One region of the Streptomyces sp. NPDC017940 genome, then DNA from elsewhere that is predicted to be linked to it. Evidence: riboswitches for the same ligand, from Rfam matches in the RefSeq annotation. Region 1 holds a riboswitch; the other holds the start of a gene.
What was found. Region 1 has a riboswitch for S-adenosylmethionine ahead of thrC (threonine synthase). Riboswitches for the same ligand answer to the same signal wherever they lie in the genome.
Positions count from the first base shown of each region.

Region 2: it holds a riboswitch for S-adenosylmethionine, as region 1 does, so the genes downstream of both, ACH4DX_RS04285 (aminotransferase class V-fold PLP-dependent enzyme) here and thrC (threonine synthase) in region 1, are expected to answer to the same signal.

Region 1 covers NZ_JBIRHJ010000006.1:130,100-134,911, forward strand. The annotation lists gene ACH4DX_RS21675 (trehalose-6-phosphate synthase) at 1-635, opposite strand, end outside; gene ACH4DX_RS21680 (glucosyl-3-phosphoglycerate synthase) at 737-1,681, opposite strand; SAM riboswitch class I at 1,837-1,995, shown strand; gene thrC (threonine synthase) at 2,013-3,341, shown strand; gene ACH4DX_RS21690 (ubiquitin-like small modifier protein 1) at 3,445-3,723, shown strand; gene ACH4DX_RS21695 (cold-shock protein) at 4,145-4,348, shown strand; gene groL (chaperonin GroEL) at 4,666-4,812, shown strand, end outside.
Region 2 covers NZ_JBIRHJ010000001.1:1,020,216-1,025,027, forward strand. The annotation lists gene ACH4DX_RS04275 (cytochrome bc complex cytochrome b subunit) at 1-1,404, shown strand, start outside; gene trpD (anthranilate phosphoribosyltransferase) at 1,585-2,649, shown strand; SAM riboswitch class IV at 2,871-2,988, shown strand; gene ACH4DX_RS04285 (aminotransferase class V-fold PLP-dependent enzyme) at 3,224-4,663, shown strand; gene ACH4DX_RS04290 (glycerate kinase) at 4,588-4,812, opposite strand, start outside.

The DNA of each region.
Region 1 (4,812 bases):
TCGGCCCACCGCCCGGTGAGGAACCCGAGCCGGTCCGCGCCGAGCATCCCGCGCAGGACCTGCTCGGCGATGTCGTCGGGCAGCAGCCGGAAGTAGTCGACGGGCGCCCAGGGCGTGTGCGAGAAGTGGCCGATGCGCAGGTCATCACGGAGCTCGCGGAGCATGCCGGGCACCAGCGTCAGGTGGTAGTCCTGGACGAGGACGGCCGCGCCGGGCGCCGCCTCCCGCGCGAGGGCCTCGGCGAAGGCCCGGTTGTACGTCTCGTACGCGGCCCACTGCGCCCGGAACTCGGGACCGAAGGCGGGTTCGAGCGGTGTCTGGTACAGCATGTGGTGCACGAACCACAGCACGGAGTTCGCGATGCCGTTGTACGCGTCGGCGTGCACGGCGGCGTCGATGTCGAGCATGCGCACACCGGGCTCGCCGACCCCGCGCCGCACGGCCTCCCGGTCGCCGTCGCCGAGCGCCGAGCACACCCACAGGGCGTCGGCGTCGTCACCGATGGCGCTGAGCCCGGAGACGAGGCCGCCGCCGCCGCGTTTGGCGTCGAGCGTCCCGTCGTCGCCGAGGGAGTACGTCACCGGGCCGCGGTTCGACGCGACGAGGACCTGGGCGGCTGCGTGCTCGGAGACCATGTGGCGAACCTAGCCGCTGACGGAAACGCTCAAACGTGCGGGCGGCCGACGTCACATCCCCGTCGGGTCCGCCGGGGCGGGCCGCGCCGAGAATTGCCTGCTCAGGCCACCCTGCGCCGCGCGTACTCCGCGACCTGGGCCATCGGTGGCCGCTCCTCGGTGTCCACGGGGTGCGTCCGCGGCTCGAAACCGTGCTCGCCCCGGACGAACTGGGTCAGCTCGGGGCGTACGAGATGGGCGCGGGCGAGCCGCAGCTGCGCGGTGCGGTAGATCGCCGCCGCCATCCGTCCGAGGGCCTGCCCGTCCTGGTGGCGGTGGACGCGTACGCCGACGTCGACCTGCGCGAGGGCGTCGAGGCCCGCGGTGTGCAGCGCGTCCACGAGCAGACCGAGCTCGACCCCGTACCCGACGGGGAAGGGCAGGCGTTCCAGGAGCGACCTGCGGGCCGCGTACTCGCCGCCGAGCGGCTGCACGAACCCGGCGAGCTGCGGCCAGTGCATGTTCAGGAGGGGGCGCGCCATCAGCTCGGTGACCCGGCCGCCCTGTCCGGCCGCCGTGCCGAGGGGGCGGTCGTACATCGCCTTCACGAAGTCCACGTCGGGCTCGGTGAGGAGCGGCCCCACGATGCCGGAGACGAAGTCCGCCGAGAACTCCTTCAGGTCCGCGTCGACGAACGCGACGACGTCACCGCGGGTGACCAGGAGGGACCGCCACAGGACCTCGCCCTTGCCGGGCAGCGCGGGCAGGCGCGGCAGGATCTCGTCCCGGTGCACGACCCGGGCGCCGGCGGCCGCGGCGACCTCCGCCGTGCGGTCGCCCGAACCGGAATCGATCACCACCAGTTCGTCGACCAGCGGTGTCCGCTCCATCAGCGCGCGGCGAATCTCGGCCACGATGGCGCCGACGGTCCCCTCCTCGTCGAGAGCGGGCAGCACCACGCTCACCGAGGTGCCCGCTGCCCGTTTGGCGGCCAGGAGGGCGGAGGGCGGGCGGTCGGCGACGGACCAGGAACGCCTGCTCAGCCAGCGCTCGACCTCTTCCAGCACGCGCGGTCCTCCCGATTGTGATCCATCTCGCGCTACGGACGACTATCTCAAGCGTCCAGGGCTTCGGTTACAGTCTTGGACAACGCGCATGACCATCGCACGTCGGTGGCCGTCGCGTCACAAATGCCCCGGGCGTTCTGCGCCCGGCGCCATACCGCTCATCCAGAGGGGCAGAGGGATACGGCCCGTTGAAGCCCCGGCAACCACCCAGTCGGTCTCGTACGCGATCCATCGGATCCGGCGTCGCGAGGCTCCCGGCTCGGGAAGGTGCCAATTCCGTCTCGCGGCGAGATGCGTCGCGAGGAAGATGAGGAGAAAGGGCCTCGCCTCCATGGCTGTGCAGACTGTCGAAACCTCCCCCGCCGCCGGCGCCACCGCCGCCACCGGGACTCCCGCCGTCGATCTCGGGCCCGCGTCCGGCCTCTCCTGCCGCGAGTGCGGAACCCGCTTCGACCTCGGTCCGATCTTCGCCTGCGCCGAGTGTTTCGGACCGCTCGAAGTCGCCTACGACCTGCCGCTCGGCGACCCGGAGGCCCTGCGCAGGAAGATCGAGTCCGGTCCGGCCAACATCTGGCGCTACGCCCCGCTGCTGCCGGTCCCCGCCGACGTGGCCGACAAGCCGAACCTCAACCCGGGCTGGACCAAGCTCGTCAAGGCCGACAACCTCGCCCGTGAGATCGGTGTCGAGCCGGGGAGGCTGTTCGTCAAGGACGACTCGGGCAACCCCACGCACTCCTTCAAGGACCGCGTCGTCGCCCAGGCCCTCGAAGCCGCCCGCGCCTTCGGCTTCACCACCCTGTCCTGCTCCTCCACGGGCAACCTCGCGGGGGCCGTGGGCGCCGCCGCCGCCCGTGCGGGCTTCCGCTCCTGCGTGTTCATCCCGCACGACCTGGAGCAGGGCAAGGTCGTCATGGCCGCGGTGTACGGCGGTGAGCTCGTCGGCATCGAGGGCAACTACGACGACGTGAACCGTTTCTGCTCCGAGCTCATCGGCGACCCGCTCGGCGAGGGCTGGGGCTTCGTCAACGTCAACCTGCGGCCCTACTACGGCGAGGGCTCCAAGACCCTCGCGTACGAGATCTGCGAGCAGCTGGGATGGGTGATCCCCGACCAGCTCGTGATCCCCATCGCCTCCGGCTCCCAGCTCACGAAGATCGACAAGGGTCTGAAGGAGCTGATCGCGCTCGGCCTGGTCGAGGACAAGCCGTACAAGATCTTCGGTGCCCAGGCGGAGGGCTGCTCGCCGGTGTCGGCGGCGTTCAAGGCCGGGCAGGACGTGGTCCGCCCGCAGAAGCCGAACACCATCGCCAAGTCGCTCGCCATCGGCAACCCGGCCGACGGGCCCTACGTCCTGGACATCGCGCGGCGCACCGGCGGCGCGGTGGAGGACGTCGACGACGAGCAGGTCGTCGACGCGATCAAGCTTCTCGCCCGCACGGAAGGGATCTTCGCCGAGACGGCGGGCGGGGTGACCGTGGGGGTCACCCGGAAGCTGGTCGAGGCGGGGCTGATCGATCCTTCCCTCACCACCGTCGTGCTCAACACCGGGGACGGTCTGAAGACGCTTGACGCTGTCGCTGAGACTTCGCAGGTCACGGCGACCATTCCGCCGAGCCTCGACGCGTTTCGCTCCGCCGGGCTCGTCGGTCGGACGCCGTAGGGCCTGATCGTCGTCGCCGACGGGCGGCCGTGGTCCGTCCGCGCGCAGTTCCCCGCGCCCCTTCCAGGGGCGCCCCACTCCCCGTCCCTCAGAGGTGAACCCCATGAGCGTCAGCGTTCGCATCCCCACCATCCTTCGTACCTACACCGGTGGCCAGGCCGAGGTCGTCGCCGAGGGGGGCACCCTCGGTGAGGTCATCGCCGATCTGGAGAAGAAGCACACCGGGATCGCCGCCCGGGTCCTGGACGACCAGGGCAAGCTGCGGCGGTTCGTGAATGTGTACGTCAACGACGACGACGTGCGGTTCGAGCAGGGCCTGGAGACGGCCACGCCGGACGGCGCGGGCGTCTCGATCATCCCGGCCGTCGCCGGCGGCTGCTGACCGGCACGCGGCGTCACCGGTGTTGCCCCCTCCGCGAGAGAAGCGGAGGGGGCAATTCTGTGTGATTGAGCGCGGTACAGTTGGGAATGGAGCTTCGATTCCCGCCCCGGGCGGTGCCCGGCGGATAGGCGAAGTCGGCCTCGGGCCGACAAGAAGCAGCCAAAGTGCCCGGCCCATTCAAGCCTTATGTGGCTTTTGCCCGGCCCGACTTGCCCTGAACTCCGATGAATTCTCCGCATATCGGAGAACAGTCCTGCCCAGAATTCTCGTCCGATTGACCTGTTGCAGACGGCAGTTGGACAGATACATTCAGCCGCGGTCGACGCGTTCCGGCGCACACCCCCAACCCGTAGGGGGTGAGGTCTGACCCGGGTCCGCGAAGTGCGGTCCTGCGCAAGGGCCAGTAATAGGGGAGTTAGGCATGGCTCAGGGCACCGTCAAGTGGTTCAACGCGGAGAAGGGATATGGCTTCATCGCGGTCGACGGTGGTGCGGATGTTTTCGTCCACTACAGCGCGATCCAGATGGACGGCTACCGCACCCTGGAAGAAGGTCAGCGAGTGGAGTTCGAGATCTCGCAGGGCCAGAAGGGTCCGCAGGCGGACATGGTCAAGCTCGCCGTCTAGCTCGGCGCGACCGACCACCGAGGCAAGCATCGTGAGGGGCTCGTATCCCATGGGGGTACGGGCCCCTCGCGTGTGCCCGCGCGCCCGCGGACGAGTCCGGAGCGCTCCGGGGATCCGGGAGAGGCGCTTGCACTCGCAGGGGCCGAGTGCTAATCATTGGCGTTAGCACTCTACGAGTGAGAGTGACAGAACTTGGATCGGGTCGGTGAGGTCCGCAGGCCGGGTGGGGCAAGGAACCACACGGCACGCAGGCCGTCCGTCGCGGGCGCCAGCACGGTCCGTTTGCTTTTCCACCCCGTCCGGGAGGACCACTTCACATGGCCAAGATCATCGCGTTCGACGAGGAGGCACGGCGCGGCCTCGAGCGCGGCATGAACCAGCTCGCCGACGCCGTCAAGGTGACCCTGGGCCCCAAGGGTCGCAACGTCGTCCTCGAGAAGAAGTGGGGCGCCCCCACGATCACC
Region 2 (4,812 bases), on a different contig from region 1:
GAGGTGGAGTACCACGGCAGCTACGTGCCCTTGCAGGGCCAGCTGATGTCCGAGGCGTTCAACTCGACCATGCACATCTCCTTCGATGTGCGCGGTGGTCTGCTGATCCGGCAGATCCACCACTGGGCGGCGCTGATCTTCCTCGCCGGCATGTTCGTGCACATGATGCGCGTGTTCTTCACCGGTGCCTTCCGCAAGCCGCGCGAGGTCAACTGGGTGTTCGGCTTCCTGCTGTTCGTCCTCGGCATGTTCACCGGCTTCACCGGTTACTCGCTCCCGGACGACCTGCTCTCCGGCACCGGTGTGCGCTTCATGCAGGGCGCGGTCCTGTCCGTGCCGATCGTGGGCACGTATCTGTCGATGTTCCTGTTCGGCGGCGAGTTCCCCGGCGGCGACTTCGTGGCCCGGTTCTACTCGGTCCACATCCTGCTGCTGCCCGGCATCATGCTCGGCCTCGTGGTGGCGCACCTGATCCTGGTCTTCTACCACAAGCACACGCAGTTCGCGGGCCCCGGCAAGACCAACAAGAACGTCGTCGGCATGCCGCTGCTCCCGGTCTACATGGCCAAGGCCGGAGGCTTCTTCTTCCTGGTCTTCGGTGTCATCGCGGCCATCTCCGCCATCGCCACGATCAACCCGATCTGGGCGCTCGGCCCGTACCGCCCGGACCAGGTGTCCACCGGCGCGCAGCCCGACTGGTACATGGGCTTCTCCGAGGGCCTGATCCGTGTCATGCCCGGCTGGGAGATCAACTTCTGGGGTCACACGCTGGTCCTCGGCGTCTTCATCCCGCTGATCATCTTCCCGCTGGTCCTGGTCGCGATCGCGGTCTACCCGTTCATCGAGTCCTGGGTCACCGGTGACAAGCGCGAGCACCACATCCTGGACCGCCCGCGCAACGTCCCGACCCGCACGGCGTTCGGTGTCGCCTGGATGACGTGGTACTTCGTGCTGCTCGTCGGTGGCGGCAACGACCTGTGGGCCACGCACTTCCATCTGTCGATCAACACGATCACCTGGTTCGTGCGCGTCGCCTTCTTCGTCGGACCGGTCATCGCGTTCATCGTCACCAAGCGGATCTGCCTGGGTCTCCAGCGCCGCGACAAGGAGAAGGTGCTGCACGGACGCGAGTCCGGCATCATCAAGCGCCTGCCGCACGGCGAGTTCATCGAGGTGCACGAGCCGCTCGACTCCGAGCAGCTGCACACCCTCACCGCGCACGAGCAGTACAAGCCGCTCGAGATCGGCCCGACGGTCGACGAGAACGGGGTGCAGCGCAAGGTGAAGGGCTCGCAGAAGCTCAAGGCGAAGCTCTCCAAGGGCTTCTACGGCGAGGACAGCCAGATCCCGAAGCCGACCGCCGAGGAGTACAAGGAGATCACGAGCGGCCACGGCCACCACTGATCCCCGCGCGCCGCGACGCGCGCCGACCCCGAAGGTCGCCACGGCAGGAGCCCCGTCCAGTGCATGGACGGGGCTCTTTGCCGTCCCCGGGGCTGGATAGGGTGGCGGGGCACCCCCAAGTGCCGGGGTGCCCTCGTCGCGAGATCCCGCGAGAGACCCGTCTGACACCCAGGAGCGGCCATGAGCGCTGTGCACCCCGCAGGAGGCGACACCGCGGCGGCCCGTTCCTGGCCGGACGTACTGAACGGGCTGCTCGACGGGCGCGACCAGAGCGCGGACGACACGGCCTGGGCCATGGACCGCATCATGCGCGGCGAGGCCACCGACGCGCAGATCGCGGGCTTCGCGGTGGCGCTGCGGGCCAAGGGCGAGACCGTCGAGGAGATCTCCGGCCTGGTCCGCGCGATGTACGAGCACGCCCACGTCATCGACGTGCCGGGCCCGAGCGTCGACATCGTCGGCACCGGCGGCGACGGCGCCAGAACGGTGAACATCTCCACCATGTCCGCGATCGTCGTCGCCGGCACCGGTGCGAAGGTCGTCAAGCACGGCAACCGCGCGGCGTCCTCCGCTAGCGGAGCCTCCGACGTCCTGGAGAAGCTCGGCGTCAATCTGGAGCTCACCCCGCAGCGGGTGCGGGAGGTCGCCGACGAGGCGGGCATCACCTTCTGCTTCGCCGTGAAGTTCCACCCCGCGCTGCGGCACGTGGCGCCCGCGCGGCGCGAGCTGGGCATCCGGACCACGTTCAACTTCCTCGGTCCGCTGACCAACCCCGCCAGGGTGCGGGCGCAGGCCACCGGGGTCGCCGACGCGCGGATGGCGCCGATCCTCGCCGGCGTGCTCGCCGAGCGGGGCTCGTCCGCGCTCGTCTTCCGCGGTGACGACGGGCTCGACGAGCTCACCACGACGGCGACGTCCCGGGTGTGGGTGGTACGGGACGGGGGCGTGCGCGAGGAGGCCTTCGACCCCCGGGACGTCGGTGTGGACCTGGTGCCGGTGGAGGCGCTGAGGGGGGCTGACGCCGCCTACAACGCCGATGTCGCCCGGCGGTTGCTCGACGGGGAGTCCGGGCCCGTGCGGGACGCGGTCCTCCTCAACTCCGCCGCCGCGCTGGTCGCCCTCGGGCAGGGCGAAGGCTCCCTCCCCGAGCAGATCCTGGCCGGGATGGCCAAGGCCGCCGAGGCCATCGACTCGGGCGCCGCCAAGGCCGCGCTCGCGCGCTGGATCACCGCCAGCAACCGGTAGCCCCCCTGAAGGGGCGCGGGGAACTGCGCGCTCGGCCCGCGAAGGGCCGCAGACGCGTCTGCCGAGCAACTGTGCAGACGCGTCTGCGGCTTTTTCGTGGCTGGTCGCGCAGTTCCCCGCGCCCCTGGTGGGGCGCCGGACGCGCGCCCGCGCGGACGGGGCCGTCCGAATTCTGGACGGTGGTGTTGCGTTGGCAAGATCATGTGGCAGGATGCTGCGCAGGTCATGAGTAACAGCGACTACGGCCCCGGCCCGCTGTTCGGCAACCCTCCGTCCGTGGCGGGGTGCCCCGGGTGAAGACCAGGCGGTGGACAGCAAGGTTCATCGCAAGCGCGGACCCCTCGCGTCACCAGGGGTCCTGGTCGTCGAGGGAGCAGTCTCGTGAGCAAGCGAATGCGCTAGGGCCTCCGGCCCCGTTTTCCTGAACCCTCCGCCCGGCGAAGAGCGCCGCGCGTCGAGGCAACACCCGTACGCGGAGCGCCGATCGCGCCGTCGCGGCCACCGCCGCCGTCGTCCTCGCCGCCGCACGGGATCTTACGCAGCTGTTCCTTCGTGCCCGCAGGGAGATTTCGTCATGTCCGCACGCCCCGCCGCCCAGGTCGCCACCGCCCCCGCCACCGGCTCCGCCACCGACCCGGCGGACCCCGCCTGCGCCGCGCCGCTGCCCGTCCTCGGCCGCGATGTCACCGTTCCCCTCGTCACCGGCGGCGAGGTGACGTACGCGGCCCTCGACTACGCCGCGAGCGCCCCCGCCCTCCAGCGCGTGTGGGACGACGTGGCCGCGTACGCGCCGTACTACGGCAGCGTGCACCGCGGTGCCGGATACCTGTCGCAGCTGTCGACCGACCTGTTCGAGAACGCCCGGAGGACCGTCGCCGACTTCCTCGGGTGCCGGGAGGGCGACCAGGTGGTGTTCACGCGGTCCACCACCGACTCCCTGAACCTGCTCGCCGCCGCCCTGCCCGCCGACTGCCAGGTCTTCGTGTTCGAGACCGAGCACCACGCCTCGCTGCTGCCGTGGCGCGACGCCCGCGTCACCTACCTCGACGCCCCGCGCACCCACGACGACGCCGTCCACACCCTGGAGCGCGCCCTCGCCGACCGCGAACCCCACGGGCCTGCCCTGGTGTGCGTCACCGGCGCGTCGAACGTCACCGGCGAGCTGTGGCCGGTGCGTGAGCTGGCCGCCGCCGCGCACGCGCACGGCGCCCGCATCGTGCTCGACGCCGCCCAGCTGGCGCCGCACCACGCGGTGGACCTGGCCGAGCTCGACGTCGACTGGGTCGCCTTCTCCGGCCACAAGCTGTACGCGCCCTTCGGCTCCGGCGTGCTCGCCGGCCGCGTCGACTGGCTCCAGGAGGCCGAGCCGTACCTGGCGGGCGGCGGCGCCTCGCGGAAGGTGGCGCGCCGCGCCGACGGGGGAGTGGACGTCGAGTGGCACGACACGGCCGCCCGGCACGAGGCGGGCTCGCCCAACGTCATCGGCGCGTACTCCATCGCCTCCGCGTGCAGGGCGCTCCAGGAGGCCGGGTTCGACTCGCTCGTGGAGCGGGAGCGGCACCTGATCCGCACGGTCCGCGCGGGGCTCGCCGAGGTGCCGCAGGTGCGGGTGCTCTCGCTGTTCGGGGACGACGCGCCGCGCGTCGGCGTCATCTCGTTCGTCGTGGACGGCTGGAACAGCTCGCACTTCGCGGCCGCGCTGTCCGCCGAGTACGGCATCGGGGTGCGCGACGGCCTGTTCTGCGCGCACCCGCTGGTGCGCACCCTGCTCGGCGGCACGTCCGAGGAGCCCGGCGAGTGCGGCGCCCCGGAGGCCGCGCCCGGCGAGCGGTCCCTGAACGCGATCCGGGTGAGCTTCGGCGCGGGCACCCCGGACGAGCACGTGGAGCGGTTCGTACGGGCCGTCAAGGAACTGGTCGCCGACGGCGCCCGCTGGAACTACCGCACCGAGGACGGGCGTTGTGTGCCGGACACCGACGCCACCGGTGCCGCCACCGGTGCCGCCGCGGCCTGAACCGGCAGCCTGGAGCCCAGCACGATCATGCGCAGGGCGCGTTCGGTGGCGTCGGTGAGGAACTCCGCGCCCCGGCTCAGTGCCTCCGTGAGCGACACCGGGGCGGGCAGGATCGCGCTGTAGGCGTCCACGCCGAGCGCGCGCACCTC